4 regions of the Terrabacter sp. RAF57 genome follow, and region 1 is predicted to be linked to each of the others. Evidence: riboswitches for the same ligand, from Rfam matches in the RefSeq annotation. Region 1 holds a riboswitch; each other region holds the start of a gene.

The links. A riboswitch is a leader RNA that binds a small molecule or an ion and turns the genes downstream of it on or off. The one in region 1 is predicted to bind cyclic di-AMP.
Region 2: linked by a shared signal. The riboswitch ahead of AB4Y83_RS16065 (C40 family peptidase) and the one ahead of AB4Y83_RS01215 (CHAP domain-containing protein) in region 1 are both predicted to bind cyclic di-AMP.
Region 3: linked by a shared signal. The riboswitch ahead of AB4Y83_RS21830 (C40 family peptidase) and the one ahead of AB4Y83_RS01215 (CHAP domain-containing protein) in region 1 are both predicted to bind cyclic di-AMP.
Region 4: linked by a shared signal. The riboswitch ahead of AB4Y83_RS19650 (transglycosylase family protein) and the one ahead of AB4Y83_RS01215 (CHAP domain-containing protein) in region 1 are both predicted to bind cyclic di-AMP.

Annotation. Positions count from the first base shown of each region.
Region 1 covers NZ_JBFRDT010000001.1:255,394-260,200, reverse strand. The annotation lists gene AB4Y83_RS01225 (hypothetical protein) at 1-175, shown strand, start outside; gene AB4Y83_RS01220 (sortase domain-containing protein) at 316-1,107, shown strand; cyclic di-AMP (ydaO/yuaA leader) riboswitch at 1,413-1,600, shown strand; gene AB4Y83_RS01215 (CHAP domain-containing protein) at 1,605-2,504, shown strand; gene AB4Y83_RS01210 (alkene reductase) at 2,784-3,854, shown strand; gene AB4Y83_RS01205 (GNAT family N-acetyltransferase) at 4,036-4,674, opposite strand; gene AB4Y83_RS01200 (potassium channel family protein) at 4,684-4,807, opposite strand, start outside.
Region 2 covers NZ_JBFRDT010000014.1:21,910-26,716, reverse strand. The annotation lists gene AB4Y83_RS16085 (AAA family ATPase) at 1-1,326, shown strand, start outside; gene AB4Y83_RS16080 (SMP-30/gluconolactonase/LRE family protein) at 1,408-2,277, opposite strand; gene AB4Y83_RS16075 (hypothetical protein) at 2,277-2,708, opposite strand; tRNA gene AB4Y83_RS16070 (tRNA-Gly) at 2,818-2,888, shown strand; gene AB4Y83_RS16065 (C40 family peptidase) at 2,979-3,497, opposite strand; cyclic di-AMP (ydaO/yuaA leader) riboswitch at 3,532-3,674, opposite strand; gene AB4Y83_RS16060 (FBP domain-containing protein) at 4,095-4,589, shown strand; tRNA gene AB4Y83_RS16055 (tRNA-Gly) at 4,704-4,777, shown strand.
Region 3 covers NZ_JBFRDT010000034.1:1,829-6,635, reverse strand. The annotation lists gene AB4Y83_RS21840 (hypothetical protein) at 311-922, shown strand; gene AB4Y83_RS21835 (DsbA family oxidoreductase) at 984-1,667, opposite strand; gene AB4Y83_RS21830 (C40 family peptidase) at 1,763-2,539, opposite strand; cyclic di-AMP (ydaO/yuaA leader) riboswitch at 2,542-2,717, opposite strand; gene AB4Y83_RS21825 (iron dependent repressor, metal binding and dimerization domain protein) at 2,925-3,620, opposite strand; gene AB4Y83_RS21820 (MFS transporter) at 3,650-4,807, opposite strand, start outside.
Region 4 covers NZ_JBFRDT010000022.1:83,520-88,326, forward strand. The annotation lists gene AB4Y83_RS19635 (alpha,alpha-trehalose-phosphate synthase (UDP-forming)) at 1-269, opposite strand, end outside; gene AB4Y83_RS19640 (CBS domain-containing protein) at 473-904, shown strand; gene AB4Y83_RS19645 (protein kinase domain-containing protein) at 1,004-2,887, shown strand; cyclic di-AMP (ydaO/yuaA leader) riboswitch at 3,207-3,394, shown strand; gene AB4Y83_RS19650 (transglycosylase family protein) at 3,398-4,048, shown strand; tRNA gene AB4Y83_RS19655 (tRNA-Thr) at 4,209-4,281, shown strand; gene AB4Y83_RS19660 (hypothetical protein) at 4,751-4,807, opposite strand, start outside.

The DNA.
Region 1 (4,807 bases):
TGGCGCGCTGCGCGTCGCCCCGGCCGGCGGTATGCACACCGGCGGCGGCCAGGCCGCAGACGGCCTCAAGAGCGGTGGCCAGAACGAGGCCCTCATGCTCGTCGGTGCTGGCGCCCTGCTCGCCGCGGCCGGGACCGGCGCCTTCGCCGCCCGTCGCGCCCGGTCGCGCGCCTGAGCGACCGAGACCGACGTCGCGCACTTGAGCGACCGAGTCCGAGCGGCCGACATCGAGCGACCGACACTGAGCGACCGACACCGACACGACCGACACCGACACGACCGACACCGACACGACCGACCGGGAGTGACCCGACCATGAGCGCACCGACCGGCTCCACGCCCGCGCCGACGTCGCCCACCGGCGACCGCAGCACCCGGCGCATCAGCGCCGGAGTGGCTGCGGCGCTGGCGGTCACGGCCGTGCTCGTCGTCATCGGGATCGTCGCGCTCGTGGTCGGCCTCAGAGGGAGCCCGGGGACCCCCGGCCCGCCGCAGCCCGCGGCGGGCGGGGTCGCCACGGCCAGCGCCCCCGCGGCGCCCGGCCCGTCCTCGTCCAGCCCGTCGGCGTCCCCCGGTCAGGGTGGGACACCGACGGCGGGCAGGACGGCCGGCGCCGCGCCGGGCACCGTCGGCATGGGTGACTTCCTCGAGGCTTCCGAGCCGACGTCGATCGAGATTCCGTCGATCGGGGTGCGCTCCTCGCACTTCGTCCGGCTCGGCATCCAGCCCGATGGCACGATCTCCGTGCCGGGCACGGCCCAGGAGGTCGGGATCTACGACGCCGGCCCCACGCCGGGCCAGCTCGGCCCGTCCGTCCTCGCCGCACACGTCGACACCCCCTCGGGCGTCCCGGGCATCTTCTACGAGCTGGGCAAGGTCAGGGCCGGTGACGTCGTCACGGTGTCGCGGCGAGACGGGTCGCACCTGACCTTCACCGTCGACAAGGTCGCGGCCTACAAGAAGTCCCAGTTCCCGACCGAGCTCGTCTACAAGGGCGACTTCACCCAGGCCGAGATCCGCCTCGTGACGTGTGGCGGGCCGACCGACAGTCGCAACGAGTACCGCGACAACGTCGTGGTCTTCGGCCACCTCTCGAGCGCCACCTGACGACCGCGCCCGGCCCGACCCACGCTCGAGCCACACCAGTCCGGCGTATGCCGCGGGGTCCCCACGAGGGACCCCGCGGCATACCCGTGGGGGGCTTGTCGAGGACCACGTCCGGATGTGATCCACGTCTCACCCATCTGAAGGTAAAGCGTTGGTATAGACGGGCACTTCGGACATTCAGGGGCGATCGGCGCGCGTCGTCGTTACCGTGGCGTGACATTTGCCAGTCGCCTCGTCTAGTCTTCCGGGAGTCCGGCCACCTGGTCGGGCTCTCGTGAGGTGGACCGCCTAGTCCTGTCACCGCCTGACGAGAGAGATCGAACCTTGTGACAGGAGCGGAGGAACCACACGTTTCTCCGGACGTCCTACGCAACGACTTCGGACGTCCTTGGGGTGAAGACCCACCCGCCACGCGAGCTTCGCGGGGCGGGCGTGGCCCGGGCACCTTTCCGCCCGAACCCGACAGCTAACTTCGTAGGCGCGGAGAGGTAACACGCGTGAACACTGAGAACATCCGCGGTCGCCATCGTGCGCCAGGCCGCCACAACCCCCTCAACGAACTCAAGCTCCTCGCCCGTGAGTCGGCTCAGCCGGCCATGAAGGCGGGCGCCGTCGTCGCCGCCACCGGTGGACTGGTCGCCACCTTCGCCAACCCGGCGAGCGCCGACACCCTGTCGCCCAACTCGGGTGACGTCGCGGCTGCTGCCGGTGTCGACACCGCGGCTCCCGCCGCTGTCGGTCCGGCCACGGCTGCCACCCCGGCCGCGTCGACCGCGCTGTCGAAGATCGGCTTCGCCCCCGCCGTGCAGAAGGCCGTCGCCCACCGCGTCGCGCCGGCCAAGCCGCAGGTCATCGAGGACGTCCAGGTCAAGACCGAGCGCGCTGCCGCCAAGGCCGCCGCCCAGACTGCCGCCCAGACTGCCGCTTCGCGCAAGGTCGCCGTCCAGCGCGCCTCCCGCGACCTGACCCGCGCCACCCTGACGACGAGCACGTCGTCGGCGAAGGCGAGCGTCAACACCGCAGCACCGAGCGCCTCGTCCGGCGTGCGCGCCTCGTCCAACTGGGCCACCGCGGGCCAGTGCACGTGGGGCGCTCTCAACAAGTGGTACCAGTCCGAGGGCTACTACCCCGGTGGCTGGACCGGCAACGCCATGGCGTGGGCCTCGGGCGCAGCGTCCGCCGGCTACACCGTGACGGGCACGCCGCGCACGCGGTCGATCCTCGTCATGCAGCCCGGCGTCCACGGCTCCTCGAGCGTCGGCCACGTCGCCTGGGTGACCGCGGTCAACGGCAACGAGGTGACGATCATCGAGATGAACGCCCTCGCCGGTGCGTACAACTACAACACGCGCACGCTGACCGACGGTCCCGGCATGAAGTACATCTACGCGCCGTGACCCACCGGGTCGTCATCTCGACGACCTCCGCGACGACCACCGCGGAGTTCTCCACGAGCTGAGCGCGTACGAAGGGGAGGATGCCTGGGCATCCTCCCCTTCGGCATGCCCACCCGAAACCCTCCGGCCGCGTGGGATCCCCCACACGCGCAACCCTGGACACACGGGAATGATCGACCGCCTGCCCTCCTTGTCGCCTAGGTAGTTGAAGGCTCCACCGATCGACGGTGGGGGCCGCCAACCGCCACCGACAGTCCCCTAGACGTGAGGAGCAGGCCTGTGTCCACGGCCTTCGAGAGCATCCGCATCGGCCGCTGGGACCTTCCCCAGCGCTTCGTCATGGCCCCGCTGACCCGCAACCGCGCGGGCGAGGGCCAGGCACCGACCGAGCTCAACGCCGAGTACTACGGCCAGCGCGCGAGCGCCGGCCTCATCATCACCGAGGGCACCCAGCCGAGCGCCGTCGGGCAGGGCTACCTCGACACCCCCGGCATGCACTCCGACGAGCAGGTCGCCGGCTGGCGCCTCGTCGCCGATGCCGTGCACGAGGGCGACGGCCGCGTGGTCGTCCAGCTCATGCACGCCGGCCGCATCGCCCACCCCGACAACAAGGGCGGCCTCGAGAGCGTGGCGCCGAGCGCCATCGCCGCGCCCGGCGAGATCGTGACCCCGAAGGGCCAGCAGGCGTATGCCGTCCCGCGGGCCCTCGAGACCGACGAGATCCCCGCGCTCGTGGCGGAGTTCGTCCACGCAGCGCGCCAGGCCGTCGCGGCCGGGCTCGACGGCGTCGAGGTGCACGCCGCGAACGGCTACCTGCCGCACCAGTTCCTCGCGCCGTCGAGCAACGAGCGCACCGACTCCTACGGCGGCTCGCCCGAGAACCGCGCCCGCCTGACCGTCGAGATCACGAAGGCCGTGGCCGAGGCGATCGGCGCCGACCGCGTCGGCATCCGCATCTCGCCCGCGCACAACATCCAGGGCGTCCTCGAGGAGGACGAGGCCGAGACGGCCGCGACCTACGAGTCGCTCGTCGAGGGCATCGCCCCGCTCGGGCTCGCCTACCTCAGCATCCTCGGCGACCCGGAGTCCGACCTCGTCCGCGATCTGCGCAAGCGTTTCGACGGCCCGGTCATCCTCAACACCGGCTTCGGCAAGGTCACCGAGCTGGCCGACGTCGAGGACATCCTCGAGCGCGACCTCGGTGACCTCGTCGCCGTGGGGCGCGAGTTCCTCGCCAACCCGGACCTCGTCCGTCGCTGGCGCGAGGGCGCCCCGCTCAACGAGCCGAACTCCGCCACCTTCTACGGCGGCGGCGCCGAGGGCTACACGGACTACCCCGCCCTCCCCTGACACCCCACCGCCCTCCCCGATCACACCGTCGAGTGAGCGCCCGGTAACAGTCGAGTGAGCGCCCCGTCACAGACCACCTGTGGCGGGGCGTTCACTCGACTCGGACGGAGCGCTCACTCGACTGGACCAGGTCGGATGGGCATCGGCGTAGGCCGGTCAGGTGGGCACCGGCGCTGGCCCGTCAGGTGGGCTCGGGCGGGTTCTCGGCGGCGCCCCCGGACGGGAGCGGGTCACCGAGGGGTCGCTGGACCCACGCCACGTCGTGCGAGGCGCCGAACTTCCAGCCGATGTCGCGGTAGGTGCCGACCGGCTCGAAGCCCATCGCCGCGTGCAGTCGGCCGCTCGCCTCGTTGGGCTGGGTCATCCCGGCTGCGGCCATCCGGTAGCCGCGGGCCGTGAGCCGCTCGAGCAGAGCCTCGTAGAGCCGCCGCCCACCGCCGCGACCCCGCCGATCGCCCGCGAGGTAGACCGACACCTCGCACGACCACCGGTACGCCGTCCGCTCCTTGAACGGTCCGGCATACGCGTAGCCGACGACCTCTCCCGCGTCCTCGAGCACGAGGAAGGCGTGCCGCGCCTGCGCCTTGGCGATCCGGCGCTCCATCTCGGCGACGTCGGGAGGCTCCGTCTCGAAGGTGACCGTCGTGCCGGTGACGTAGGGGGCGTAGATCGCAGCGCACGCCGCGGCGTCGGCGGGCGTGGCATCACGCACCGCCGGCGCATCGGTCGTACCGGTCGTACCGGTCGTACCGGTCGTACCGGTCGCCGCGATCCGGTCGAGAACGTCGGGCACGTCGGGCACGTCGGGCACGTCGGACATGCGCCGATGCTAGGCCGAGCCCTCGGCCCCGGGTCTGCCCGGTGGGCCGTCCTCCGGCTCCTCCGGCTCGCCCTCGGGAGGCGGCTGCTGCGTCCTGGACGAGTCCAACGCCTCGAAGAGGGTGCGAGGGGCC
Region 2 (4,807 bases), on a different contig from region 1:
GTCGACGCGGACATCGCCCTGTCCGAGGTCGCTGGCGCCGACCCCGACGCCGCCGTCATCGGCATCGCCGGCGACGCGCGTCACCACATGTCGCTCGGCGACCTCGTGCAGCGCTTCCACGGCCAGGTCATGTCGGTCGGCCAGGTCGACTACGACCGGATGCCGACCGGCCCCGGCAAGGACGACCAGCGACAGGTCGTGACGTCCGGCATCCGCCTCTTCCACTTCGACGGACACGCCGTCGCGGTCCGTCAGCAGGGCATGAACCGACAGTTCGGGCGCGAGTCCGGGAGCATCGAGGTCGTCGCCCGCGACCGCGACGTGTCCGACGCCCTCATGGCGCGCATCCAGGAGCTCATGGACGAGCGCAGCGTCATCCGCGGCCAGGTCGTGACGTTCGGCTCGGACCCCTACGGGCCCGGCATGGCCGGCGTGACCTTCATCGAGCGACCGACCATCGACGCGGCCGCCGTCGTGCTGCCCGAGGGGGTGCTCGACCGGGTGGCGCACCACGTCATCGGCATGGGCGAGCACCGGGAGCGGCTCGTGGCCCACGGGCAGCACCTCAAGCGCGGAGTCCTGCTCTACGGGCCGCCCGGCACCGGCAAGACGCACACGGTCCGCTACCTGCTCTCGGCGACGCCGGGCACGACGGCCGTGCTGCTGAGCGGCGGCTCGTTGCGCTTCATCCACGACGCCGCCAAGGTCGCGCGGGCGCACCAGCCGGCGATCGTCGTCCTCGAGGACTGCGATCTCGTCGCCGAGGACCGGTCGTTCGCCCCGATGGGGGCCTCTCCCCTGCTCTTCGAGGTGCTCGACGCCCTCGACGGCCTCGACTCCGACTCCGACGTCGCCTTCGTGCTGACGACGAACCGCGTCGAGGACCTGGAGGTCGCCCTGTCGCAGCGGCCCGGCCGTGTCGACCTGGCCGCCGAGATCCCGCTGCCGGACGCCGAGGGCCGTCGCGAGCTGCTCCGCCTCTACGGCGGGCACCTCTTCGGCCCCGAGGCGATCTCGGCCGCGGCTGCCCGGGCCGAGGGCACGACGGCGTCCTTCGTCAAGGAGCTCGTGCGGCGCGCGGTCCTCGCGGCGGCGGTCGCCGACGAGCCGCCGGCCGACGACCACCTCGGCCAGGCCCTCGACGAGCTCCTGTCGGACGCGCAGGCGCTGACGCGCAGCCTCCTCGGCGTGGGCGGCAAGGACGAAGACGGCGCCGCCGTCGACCCCGGTGGTATGCCGTCCGGCCGGCTGCGACCGCGTCGCCCGGTCGTGCTCCTCGGCCCGTCCTCCGACGGCCGGATGACCCGCCCGGGACCACCGCCGTGAGGTGATGCGTGCCGAGCGTGCCCGGGCCCCGCTGCGCGACCCGGGCACACGGCATACGCCCTCGTGGTCTGGGGGCTGCGCTCAGCCGGCGAAGGCGCGCACCGGCTGCCCCGGCACGGCGACGCGCACGCGGAAGACGGCTCCGGCCTGGGGCTCGGGGTCGTCGAGGTTCTCGCGCGACGTCGTGACGTAGAGGTCGCGCAGGTCGTCGCCGCCGAACGTGCACGCCGTCGTGAGGCGCACGGGGACGGCGACCTCGGCGAGCACGTCGCCCCCCGGTGAGTGGCAGCGGACGCGGCCCGCGCCGTTGAGAGCGACCCAGACGTTGCCGGCGCTGTCGACGGTGAGCCCGTCAGGGTGGCCGACGTCGTGGGTGACGAAGGGGCGCCGGTCGGTGAGCTCGCCGTCGACGACCGTGAAGACGTCGGTGCGGCCGGTCGGGGTGTCGTCGTAGTAGGCGAGCCGGCCGTCGGGCGAGAGGTCGATGCCGTTGGAGATCGTCACGTCGGGCAGCAGGGTCGTGACGTCGCCGTTGCCGTCGACTCGGAGGAGCCGCGCGCTGCCGGGCACGCGGTCGTAGCCCATCGTCCCCGCCCACAGGCGGCCCTCGCCGTCGACGCCGCCCTCGTTCATCCGGACCGTCGGGTCGTCCCAGAGGTCGAACCACGGGGTGGGTGTGCCGTCCGGCTCGTCCGCGAGCGCCAGACCGCGCTCGGTCGCGACCACCCAGCCCCCGGACCTGCGTGGCCGCACGAAGGCGGCGACGTCGCCGACGTGCAGGCGGTCGACGGAGCCGTCGGCGCGCAGGGTCAGGACGTCACCGGCGAGAAGGTCGACCCAGCGCAGCCCACCCCACGTCGGCGACCACACGGGCCCCTCGCCGTGGTAGCAGACGGCGTCGGTGACCTGCTCGAGCTCTCCCGTGACGATCGGGCCGCCGTCGGCAGCCATCAGTCCCACCACACGCCGACGTAGTGGTGGCCGTCGGGCACGACCGGCCCGTCGACGAGCCACTGCGCGCTCGCGGCGGGGCCGCCGCTCGACTCGGTGTCGGCATCGATCGTCATCGCGTCGACCTCCTCGGGGAGCAGGGTCGTGATGACGGCCACCCCACTCGCGTAGGGCCATTCGTCGTCGGGGAAGTCCTGGAACTCGAGGACGTCGAGCTCCACCCGCACGTCGTGCACCTCCGGGTGCTCGCGCAGCTCGAAGAGCACCCGGCGCACGGTGTCGAGCGGCACGTCCTCGGGACGGTTCGGCGCGATGCACCACTCGCAGTCGTTGCCCTCGAAGAACTGCTCGAGGGTGACGGCCACCTGGGCACTCGCACCGCCGCGCTCGCGGACGTGGTCGACGAAGGCGGTCTGCTTGGCGAGATCCATGACGGTTTCGGCCCCTGGGGTCGCGTTCCTGACACTGGCGCGGTGTCGGCTACACTGACGCCGCGTGCCGCCTTGCGGACCCTTCGCGGGGCACCTCCGGGCGGCCCGTGCGAGCGTAGCTCAATGGTAGAGCGCCAGCTTCCCAAGCTGGATACGCGGGTTCGATTCCCGTCGCTCGCTCCGCGCACGACGAGTCGAACCACCGAGAGGTGGGCACCGCCCGGTGACACGGCCCCGAGGGTCGACACGGACCCCCGGGACCGATCCGGGTCAGGGCATGCGGCCTGCGACCCAGCTCGTCGTCCAGATCCTCGAGAGCTGGACGCGCTGGCCGGGTCTGGGTGCGTGCCAGACCTTGCCGTAGCCGGCGTAGATGCCGACGTGGTACGCGCGGCCTCCGGACATGAAGAAGATGAGGTCGCCCTGCTGGACGTTCGCCTTGCTGATGCGGACGCTGGCGAGTCGTTGGGCGTTGGCGGTGCGCGGGACGCCGACGCCGAGACGGGTGCGGTAGGTGTAGTAGACGAGGCCGGAGCAGTCGAACGCCGACGGGCCCGCAGCCCCGTAGCGGTAGGGATCGCCCTGCTGTGCGGCAGCGACCCTGACGGCGGTCCTGCCGCGCGCAGCGCGCGTGGCGGCCGAGACGTAGGCGACCGGTCTGGCCTTGATCGTGACCGGAGCGGTTCCCGCTCGAGAGGCAGCCTGGTGCGTCACCGACGATGTCGGCGCGCTACCCGTCCCGACGAGGAGGGCGGCTGCGAGAAGTGGCGTGATAGCCAGGGACTGCAAGGGAATTCGGCGTGCAAGGGTAGAAGTGGGCATGGTGGATTCCTTCCCACGCCTGTGAGGTGAGCTGTCGGGTTCGGGCGGAAGATGCCCGGCCGCAGATGCGGCTTCACCCCAAKGACCGGTTGGCCGGCCCGAAAGTGGGTCCCCCACTCCTGTCCGTTATTGCGTTGCTGCCCCACCGGTGGACAGGACTCGGCGTGCGGTGGGCCGCTCGGGGGAGACCCCGGGCGATGAGCATCCATCGACGGTGACAGACAGGTCACGAAAAGGGTCCTAGACGAACAGATTGTGGCAATAGTTGACAAGTCAAATGCGGTGGAAGCAGACATTCCATCCGCCACCGTGGCGTGGAGGACGCTCTCGGCAGCCCACGGCATACGCAGTCCGGCGCTGCGGTGCTCGGTAAACCAGTGGACCACCGTGGACGTCGTGACGCACCATGGACGCTGCTCCGTCGGGGCACGTCAGTCGTCAGCGGGGAGGCCCGCGGAGAGGTGGGTGGCCGTCATGGCCTGCTCAGCGGTCACGGTCCCGCTCCACCTCCCCCACCCCGGCTGACCGGGCACCCCGGTCCTGCCCGACTGACAGGAACAGACCGTGAAACCATTGACGGACAACGAGATTCGCGCCTCCTTCGTCAACGCCTCCCGGCGTGAGGCCAAGCAGGCAACCCTCCCCGCCGACCTCGACCTCGGCCCGCGCTGGGAGACGCTCGACTACCTCGGCTGGGTTGACCGCAGCAACCCGCAACGGGCCTACGCCGTCGTCCCGGTCGACGACGAACCCGTCGGCTTCCTCCTCCGGACCGCCGAGCGCACGCGCAAGGCGAGCGCGATGTGCGCCTGGTGCGAGGACGCCTTCGCGACGAGCGAGGTGGCCCTCTTCGTGGCCCGGCGGGCCGGGGCATCCGGCCGCGAGGGCAACAGCCTCGGCACCCTCGTGCACGCCGACTTCAGCTGCTCGACGCACGTCCGACGCCCGCCGAACGGCATGGAGGGCGGCCTCGACCCGCTCGCCCTCGTCGAGCGACGTGTCGAGGAGCTGCGGGCGCGGTCGTCGGCCTTCGCCCGCCGCCTGCGCGACGGCTCGTGACCCTCGGCTGACCTCGAGCACGTCGGCCCGGACCCGAGCGGGCGGTCCGGCGGCGCGCCCGAGCGCGCCGTTTGGACGTCGCGGCCCGACTGTTGCTACGGTTGGCGACGCCTCGCAGGCGTAGTTCAGTAGCAGAACAGCCTTCTTCCAGAAGGAAGACGTACGTGCAATTCGTGCCGCCTGCTCCAGATGGGAAGGGCCCGGTCTCCGTGACCGGG
Region 3 (4,807 bases), on a different contig from region 1:
GTACCCCGACGTCTCGTCGGCTGTCTCGACCCAAGCTCCAGCAGGGTGCGTGACCGGGCGCCGGGTCCCGTCCCCGGCCTGTCGGCGCGTCAGCAACGCACCTCACGCATCCTTCCCCTGGAGACGCGCGAGGGACCGAATCATGGCGCGACATGCCCTCGGATGTACAGGGTTGGCGGCGTGCCGGGTGATTTGCGTGCGTTTGCGACACACCTACCGACGCCCGGGCGGGCTTGCCCAAGAGCCGGATCCGACCCGGACCTGCGTGCGACCATAGAGACTCCACGACCCGTCACCCCAGGAGCAGCACATGACGGCGACCGACCCGAGCCACGGCTTCCTCAGCGAACCGGCTCTGACACCGGAGCTCGAGGCCTACTTCGCGAGCGACGTCACCGACCACGGCTACGTCATGAACCTCAGCCGCGTCTGGGCGCAGTCGCCAGCGGCCCACGACACGCTCTTCGCGCTCCTGGCCGACATGGTCTCCGTCGCCGGCCTGAGCTTCCGGCAGCGCGGCATCCTCATCGCCGCGACCGCCTCGACCATCGGCGACTCCTACTGCGCGCTCGCGTGGGGTGGCCGCCTCGCCACCGCTGCCGGCGAGGAGGTCGCAGGCGCCGTGCTCCGCGGAGACGACGAGCCCCTCGACGCCGCCGACGCCGCCCTGGCGACCTGGGCCCGGACCGTGGCGAGCACCCCGAACGCCACCACCCCTGCCGACCTCGAGCCCTTGCGCGCCGCCGGCTTCGACGACCGGCAGATCTTCGCGATCACGGTCTTCGTCGCGCTGCGCCGGGCCTTCTCGACCGTCAACGACGCCCTCGGCCCGCTCCCCGACCACCAGCTGCGCGCCGACGCCCCACCCGCCGTGGACGACGCGGTCTCCTTCGGCCGCCCGGCCGCGGACCAGCCCTCCTGACCGAGGGCGTATGCCGTCCGCCCGGCCCGTCGGGCCGGGCACCCTGCCTGCGAGTCCGCGCTCAGAGGGTCTGCGTGGCCACCCCGCGCAGCAGCGCGAGGTAGTCCTCGACCGGGTGCGCTCCGGTCACGGCGGCATACCCGTTGGCGACGACGAACGGCGTCGACATCACGCCCATGGAGCGCGCCTGCTGCTCGTCCTCACGCACCTGCTCGGCGTACTCGTCGGAGGCGAGCACGGCCGACACCCGCCGCTCGTCGAGACCGCACTCGCCGGCGAGGCGCTGCAGGACCTCACGGTCGTCGATGGCGAGGCCCTCGCCGAAGTGCGCGGAGTGGAAGCGCTCGACCGCCGCGGAGCGCAGCGCGGGGCCTCCCATCTCGCCGGCGAGGGCGCAGAGCCGGTGCGCGTCGAAGGTGTTGGCGCGCACCGCGCGGTCCCAGTCGAAGACGAGGTCGTCGGCCTCGGCCACCTCGCTGGCCTTGGCGTTCATGAGCCGGCCAGCGCCCGCGTCGCCGCCGTGGCGCACCGAGAGGTGGTCGCTGACGGGCACGGAGCCACCGACCGGGACGTCCGGGTCGAGCTCGAAGGAGCGCAGGCGCACCGTGACGTCGTGCGGCCGCTCGAAGGCGGCGACGGCAGCCTCGACACGGCGCTTGGCGACCCACGAGTAAGGGCAGACCAGGTCGCTCCAGAGGTCGAGCTCGATCATGGTCGTGGACTCGGCAGCAGGCTGATCGGTCATCGACTCAGTCAACCACGGTGGCCGACAGGGCCGGAAAGCGCTGCGCCCCCACCGGATCCGGTGGGGGCGCAGCGTGTGGCGTGAGAGGTGACCGCTCAGATGCGGCCGTACATCGACGGCGTCGTCCAGATGGAGTGGTTGCCGATGACGGTGCCGGGACGCTGGGCGTCGATCATGCGGCCCGGGCTGACGTAGATGCCCACGTGGTAGATCGGCGAGCCGAAGAAGACGAGGTCGCCGGGGCGCGGGTTGCTGACCGGGGTCGAGGCCGCGGCCTGCGCGGACGCGGTGCGCGGGATCGAGATGCCGGCCTGGCGGTAGACGTAGGACGTGAAGCCGGAGCAGTCGAAGCCGGAGGGCGTCGTGCCGCCGTAGACGTAGGGAACGCCGAAGTACGACTGGGCGATGCCGATGATGCCGGTGGCGCTGGGGTTGGGCGCGACGTTGAGGGCGACCCGGGTGGTCGAGCCGGAGCGCGACGCGCGCTGCTGGGTCACCTCACGCTCGGCGGCGGCCTTCTCGGCGGCCTTCTTCGCGGCGCGCTCGGACTTGACCTGGACGTCCTCGATGACGACCGGCTTGACCGAGGCCTGCTTGAGGGCGGGCTTGGCGTAGCCGATCGCCGACAGGGCGTTGCCGGCCTTGAGCGTGCCGACGGCGGGGCCGACGGCCGCGGGACCGGCGACCGTGCTGGCGGAGCCGTCAGCGGCGTTCGCGGTGCCGGCGAACGAAGCGACGAGACCACCCGAGGCCGCGACGATGGCGGCACCCTTCACGGCGGGCTGGGCCGACTCCTTGGCGATCGTCTTGAGCTCCGAGATCGCGTTGAAGCGACCGGGGGCGCGGTGGCGCCCGGGAACGTTCTGAGCCACGTTTGACCTCTCGACGCCTACGAGGTGAGCTGTCGGGTTCGGGCTGGAGGTACTGCCCGGCCTTCGCTCGGACCGGTCTCGGTCCACGGAGGGCTTCACCCCGAGGGCGTCTCTCGACGCCCGGAGAAAGTGGTTCCCCCGCTCCTGCCATGCGGTTCGTACTGAGCCTCAGGTCGATGGCAGGACTAGGCGGTCCGACCCGGGGCACTCACTCGACGGGGAGAGCAAGTTCGCCCACCGTACCCAAGTAGGAGTGCCTTGTCACCTTCGAGTTCCCGGAAGTCAAAGAAATTTCAGCGACCTCCGGAAGGGGCCGGACGAGGTGTGGCAAGGCCTGCCAAAACGACCCGGCAAACCGGGGCAAACCCTGCCGGATACGGCGTGTTCAGGCGGCCTGGCAGAAGACGTGGACGGCCACGTCGTCGGGCAGGGAGACGCCCGTGGACGGCTCGCTGCCCTCGCGGACGGCGACGACCCGGCCGCCGTCACGGACGACTTCGACGCGGGCGCCGGGCACGACGCCGGCACTCGTCAGCAGCGCGAGCGCCTCCGGGTCGACCTGGACGGGCTCACCGATGCGACGGATCGTCACCACCGTCGGCGCGACCCCCACGGCGGCGGTCAGGGTGCTTAGGCCGGTGAGGAAGTCCTCGTCCTGGCGCACCCCGAGCTCCTCGAGACCGGGGATGGGGTTGCCGTAGGGCGACTCGAGCCCCTCGCCGATGAGGCCGAGGATCTTGCGCTCGACCTTCTCGGACATGACGTGCTCCCAGCGGCAGGCCTCGTCGTGGGCGTACTCCCACTCGAGGCCGATGACGTCGACGAGCAGCCGCTCGGCGAGGCGGTGCTTGCGCATGACGCGGGTCGCGAGCAGCCGGCCGTGGTCGGACAGCTCGAGGTGACGGTCGCCCGAGACCGCGACGAGCCCGTCGCGCTCCATGCGGGCGACGGTCTGCGACACGGTGGGGCCCGAGTGGCCGAGACGCTCGGCGATGCGCGCGCGGAGGGGCACGATGCCCTCCTCCTCGAGCTCGAAGATGGTGCGCAGGTACATCTCGGTGGTGTCGATCAGGTCCGTCACGGTCATACCTTCTCAGAATCGGAGAGCGGTCAGGGACCGCCCGTGAGTGGCCCGGGCGTCGGCCCGGTCCTCGCGCGTCGGGTCGGGTCGTGCCGTGGCACCCAGATGCGCAGCCAGCCCGCCCCGACCACGGCACCCACGCCGAGCACGACGGAGGAGGCGCCGAGCGACATGATGGCGCTCAGCCCTGACAACGCCAGCGGGCCCGCTGCCCTTCCCACGTCCGCGCAGAGCCGCCAACCGCCGAGGAACTGCGCCCGTCCGTCCGCGGGCGAGGCGTCGGCGCCGAGGGTCATGATGAGCCCCGCCCCGAGGCCGTTGCCGAGACCGAGCACGGTCGCCGCGGCCGTCACGGCGACGAGGCTCGTGGCGAGCGGGAGCAGCATCATGCCGAGGCCGAGCACGAGCATGCTGGGCACGGCGGCCGCGACCCGGCCGTGGCGGTCCATGAGCCAGCCCGAGGGGTAGAAGAGGGCCATGTCGAGCGCCCCGGCGACCCCGAAGACGAGCGACGTCTGCGCCGGGGAGAAGCCGACCGACTCGGCCCACAGCGGCACGAGGGCCTCGCGGATGGCGCGCGCCCCGGCCACGCACATGGCACCGGTGCCGAGCGTCAGGAGGACGTGCCGGTGCTGGAGGAGCACGGACGCCACGCTGCGCGGCGGTCCGCCGCCCCCGATCCGATGCGCCGAGCCGGTGATGTCCGGCGCGAGCAGGACGAGGACGAACGCGGCGATGCTCGCGACGCCGCCGACGGCATACGCCGCCTCGGTCCCCCACCTGGCGATGACGAGCGATCCGATGAAGGGGCCGACGAAGTAGCCGATGCGGTGCACGCCACCCAACGTCGACAGGGCCCGTGCCCGCATCGCCACCGGAACCGCCTCGGTGAGGTAGGCCTGCCGGGCCAGGCCGAAGAGCGAGCCGGCGAGCCCGATGACGAGCACCCCGACGAAGAGCATGACGAGACCGCCGGCCAGAGCCGCGACGAGCATGCCCATGGCCTCGATCACGGCCGCGACGAGCAGCGCCCGGCGCTCACCGATGCGGGCCGCGAGGGCACCGGACGGCAGGTCGCCGAGCAGCTGGCCCACGCCCAGCATCGCGACGAGCAGCGCCGCGACGCCGACCGAGGCGCCGAGCTCACGTGCCGACACCGCGATGATCGGGGACACCGCGCCCGCGCC
Region 4 (4,807 bases), on a different contig from region 1:
CCCTCGTAGTAGTCCCGGACCTCGTCGGTCGACAGCGGCACGGGGTGCAGGTGGATGCCGTCCTCGTCGAACGGCTCGGGTGCCTCACCGGCGTCTCCGGCCCAGCCGACCCAGGCGCCGGGCTGCGTGCGCATCACCGACTCCATGGCCGTGACGAGGCCGCCGGGACTGCGTCGCCACTCGACCGCGCCGTCGTCGGTGACGACCTTGTCGACGGGCAGGCGGTTCGCGGCGATGACGAGGTCGTAGGTCGGCCGAGGGGTCGACACGCAATCAGCTCCTGCTGCTCGAGGGGAGGGCACGGCCCTCGACGTACCCAGACCCGGGGGAGGGGCGCCGCGGGGCGCGATCGGTCCCACTCTAACGAGCGAACGGTGGCGCCCGGTGCGGTCCCGCTCTAGGGTCGATACAGGGCATCTCTGGTGGAGCGGGTGGCCGCCTGAGGGCATCGCGCCGAGGTGAAGGAGTCGCCGTGAAGATTTCTGACGTGCTGCGCAAGAAGGGCAGCGAGGTCATCACCATCAAGCCCGACGAGACGGTCGCCGGCCTGCTCGGCCTGCTGGCCGAGCACCGCATCGGCGCGGTCGTGGTGAGCACGGACGGCACGAGCGTGGACGGGATCGTCAGCGAGCGCGACATCGTCCGGCACCTCCACAGCACCGGCACGAGCGTGCTCGAGGCGCCGGTGTCGCAGATCATGACGAGCGAGGTCACCACCGGTTCGGCCGACGACAACATCGCCGACCTCGCGGGGACGATGACGGAGATGCGGGTGCGCCACGTGCCGATCGTCGACGCCGACGGCAAGCTCGCCGCGATCGTCAGCATCGGCGACATCGTCAAGCACCGGCTCTCCGAGCTCCAGTCCGAGCGCGACCAGCTGCGCGACTACATCAGCAGCTGACGCTCCGGAGAAACTGGACAGAACCGACGAACCAGGACACTCCGAGGCTCGCTGCCGCAGGGTTCCTGCCGTGGCGCCCCCGTCGCATACCGTAGGGGTATGACTGCGTACGACCGGACCGAGCGGGTGCCCAACCCGCGGCCCGGCGCGCGCACCGGTGGCGTGCCCGTGGCAGCGCGCCCCGGCGGGCCGGGGTCCCCGCAGCGGATCGGCCCATACCGTCTCATCGAGGAGATCGGCGAGGGCGGCATGGGCGTGGTCCACCTCGCCCTCGACCCGCGCGGCCGTGCCGTCGCGATCAAGGTCCTGCGCGCCCACGTCGCGCACGACGCCGACGCCCGGCAGCGACTGTCCCGTGAGGTCGACACCCTCTCGCGCGTCCGCGACGCGCGGGTCGCGAGCGTCATCGACGCCGACGTCATGGCGCCCCGCCCCTACATCGTGACCCGCTACGTGCCCGGCCCGGCCCTCGACGAGGTCGTCGAGGACCACGGCCCGCTGGCCCCGGCGGACCTGCTTCGCCTGGCCCGCGGGATCGCCGAGGCGATCCGCGCCATCCACGCGTGCGGGGTCGTCCACCGCGACATCAAGCCGGGCAACGTCCTCATCGAGGACGGCGACCCGGTCCTCATCGACTTCGGCATCGCGCACCTGCAGGACGACGTGCGCCACACCGTCGGCGGGCTCGTCATGGGCACGCCCGGCTACCTCTCGCCCGAGCTCGTCGAGGGTGCCGCCATCACCGACGCCACCGACTGGTGGGGCTGGGCCGCCACGATCACGTATGCCGCGTCGGGCCGTCCGCCCTTCGGCCGCGCCCGCATGGACGCCGTGCTCACCCGCGTCCGGGCTGGTGACGTCGACCTCGAGGGGGTCGACCCGCGCCTCGTGCCGCTGCTGCGCGCGTCCCTCTCTCCCGATCCGCGGCTTCGCCCCCACGCCGACGAGGTCATCGCGGCGCTCGAGCTCTACGCCGCCGGCCGCGCGGCGACGGTGCCGACGCCGAGCGGCAACCCGTGGGACGACGGCCGCGTCAGCGCGACCCCCGGAGACACCCAGGTCGTGCAGCACGGCAGCACCGCCGTCATGCCGCCCGTCGGCACAGCAGGCACGGCAGGCGCGGTGGGCGCGGTGGGCGCTGGCGCGGCCGCGGCGAACCCGGTGCGGTGGGCCCCGCCCCCGACCGGTCCGCGGTCGTCCGACCCCGGCCCGGCGGCATACGACCACGGCTGGGACGACGAGCCCGCGTCGCCGGACGACTGGGGCGGCGCCCAGGCCTACGATGCCCGGCACGGGCGCGGCGGGCAGGACGTCGAGCCGGCTCCGCAGGACGGCTACTGGCCCGACGACGAGTGGGACGAGGACGACGAGCCCGCCCAGCGCGAGGGCGACCCGCGCATCGGACTGCCGATGCGCACCGGACTGCTCGCCGCTGTCGCGATCGCCTGGGTCGGTGCCCTCATGGCGTGGCCGGGCATCGCCCTCGTCGTGCTCGTCGTCCTGTCGGCGCTCGCCCGGGCCACCGACCGCTCGGTCACGGCGCTCGTGATGCGCCGCTACGACTTCGGCCGCCGGCGCAGCGACGTGCCCTTCGCCGTCGTGTCGAGCCCGTGGCACCTCGTCGTCGGCATCATCGCAACCGCGGTCGGGCTGCTCCTGCCCGTGGCGGTGGCGCTCGCCGGCGTCTTCGCGGCCGCCCTGCTCCTCGCCGGCACGCAAGGGACCGACCTCGGCCCGGGCACACCGATCACGCTCGCGATCGGCGGTGTCCTCGGCCTGCTCATGCTGTGGTGGGGCCCCGGCGGCGCCTCGCTGCGACGCGGTTCGCGCTCGATGGCGCGGCGCCTCGTGCCAGCCGGCCTGGCCGCGCAGATCGTGTCCGGGCTGCTCGCCGTCTTCGGCGTCGCGGCTGCGCTCGTGGCCCTGCAGCACGGGTCGAGCCTCACGTGGGACCCGTTCACGACGAACCCGTTCGGGAAGTGACGGCTCGGCGCGAGACGGTTGAGCGTGCGGGGCGGGGCCTGTGGGGCGCCCGGGCGGCCCCTGTGCGAGGCCTGTGTGCATAGCGGATCGACCTGCATCTGGGGCTGAAAAAAAGATCACGGAAGTGTCTCGACGTGCCTTGTGCGCTGCGGAAACGTCCCGTACCGTCAGTGCTCGGCGGCCTCGACTTTCGGGTCGAACGGGAGCAGCACGACTCGGTTCCCGGGTCGCTTCGTCGCGTCCGGCTCCACACGAACGCTCCCACAACTTCACATGGACACCCATTTATCCGTTCCCTGAGCGCGCCGAGCCTCGCCAGCCAGGGATGTAGCCCACACCCGTGGGCCGGGCGAGGACGGGGGACCCAGTGTGGCCAGTGAGTGCATGTGTGTCGAAGCGCATGTCAAGAGGACGAGATCTGGTCTCGGGGTGAAGTCGCATCCGCGACGGGGCACCTGACGCCCCAACCCGACAGCTAACCCCGCAGGCGCGCGTCAGGAAGGATCACCCATGCAGTACATGTCCAAGCATGCTGCGGCCAAGAAGATCTCGGTCAAGCAGCGCATCGCGGGAGTCGGAATCGCTGGAGCCGCCACCATCGTCGGTGGCATCGCCGCGGGCGGGTCGGCCAAGGCCGCCTCGGTCTGGGATCGCGTCGCCCAGTGCGAGTCGAGCGGCAACTGGCACATCAACACCGGCAACGGCTACTACGGCGGCCTCCAGTTCGTGCAGAGCACGTGGCGTGGCTACGGCGGCACGGCCTTCGCGTCGCGCGCCGACCTCGCCACGCGGGCCGAGCAGATCGCCATCGCGCAGCGCGTGCTCGCCTCCCAGGGCCCCGGCGCCTGGCCGGTGTGCTCGCAGCGGGCCGGCCTGACGCGGGCCAACGGTGGCGCGACGACGACCCCGGTCTCGCGGTCGACCGTCCGCAAGCCCGTGACGACGAAGAAGGTCGTCAAGAAGAAGACGTACGCGACGAAGCCCACGGTCAAGAACACCGCCAAGGGCGCCAAGGTCACCGTGCACAGCGGCGACACCCTCGGCAAGATCGCCGCGCGCTACCACGTGGCCGGCGGCTGGAAGGCCCTCTGGAAGGCCAACGGCGCCCGGGTCACCAACCCGAACCTCATCTTCGTGGGTCAGACTCTGCGACTCCCGTGAGTTCCTGATACAACTGAGCCGGACGGCCTCGCGCGACCAACCCCTGGGTTGCGCGGGGCCGTCCTTCTCATGTCCGGCGTCGGTTCGCGCCCGGTGTTTGGGCGTATGCCGTCCGGCTCGGTTACGCTTTCGCCCGTCCGCGGCGCTCGCGCCGAGACGTGCTGGCGTGGCGCAATTGGTAGCGCACCTGTCTTGTAAACAGGCGGTTAGGGGTTCGAGTCCCCTCGCCAGCTCTCCGCTCAACGGGGTCGATAGTGACCCTGACCTGCGGTTTCGCGGTCGTGGAGCGAGCTGGATGCTGTGGGCACGAGTGGGGGCAACGACTCTGACTCCAGCGTGACCGGCTCACAACCCCACACCGGCTCTTCGGAGAAGCCTCTTCCCGGACCGGTCACCAACCAGCGTAGAACCCCGGCCCTTGCCAAGTCTTGGCCTAAAGGGGTGCCATGAGCGTGCGTCCTGAGCGGCTGGTTCCGGGGACTTATCTGGCTAAGGACCAGCTTGGCCTTTGAGCGTGGTTCAGCTGTTGGCCGGGACGTCTTGCACGGTGCGTTGTGGGCGGCGGGCCGGATCATCGCGCTCGAGACCGGCCCCAGGTTCCGGTTCAGTCGCACCGAGAGACCGTTCTCGTCACGAGCTCACCCGAAGGCCCGCGCCCAGTTCTTCGAGGGCGACCTCTGACCTGGCGGTCCAAGGGCCGGCTCAGCCCCATGTGAAGCCGGCCCCTGGACCCATGGGGACGTACTCCTTGCCGCACCG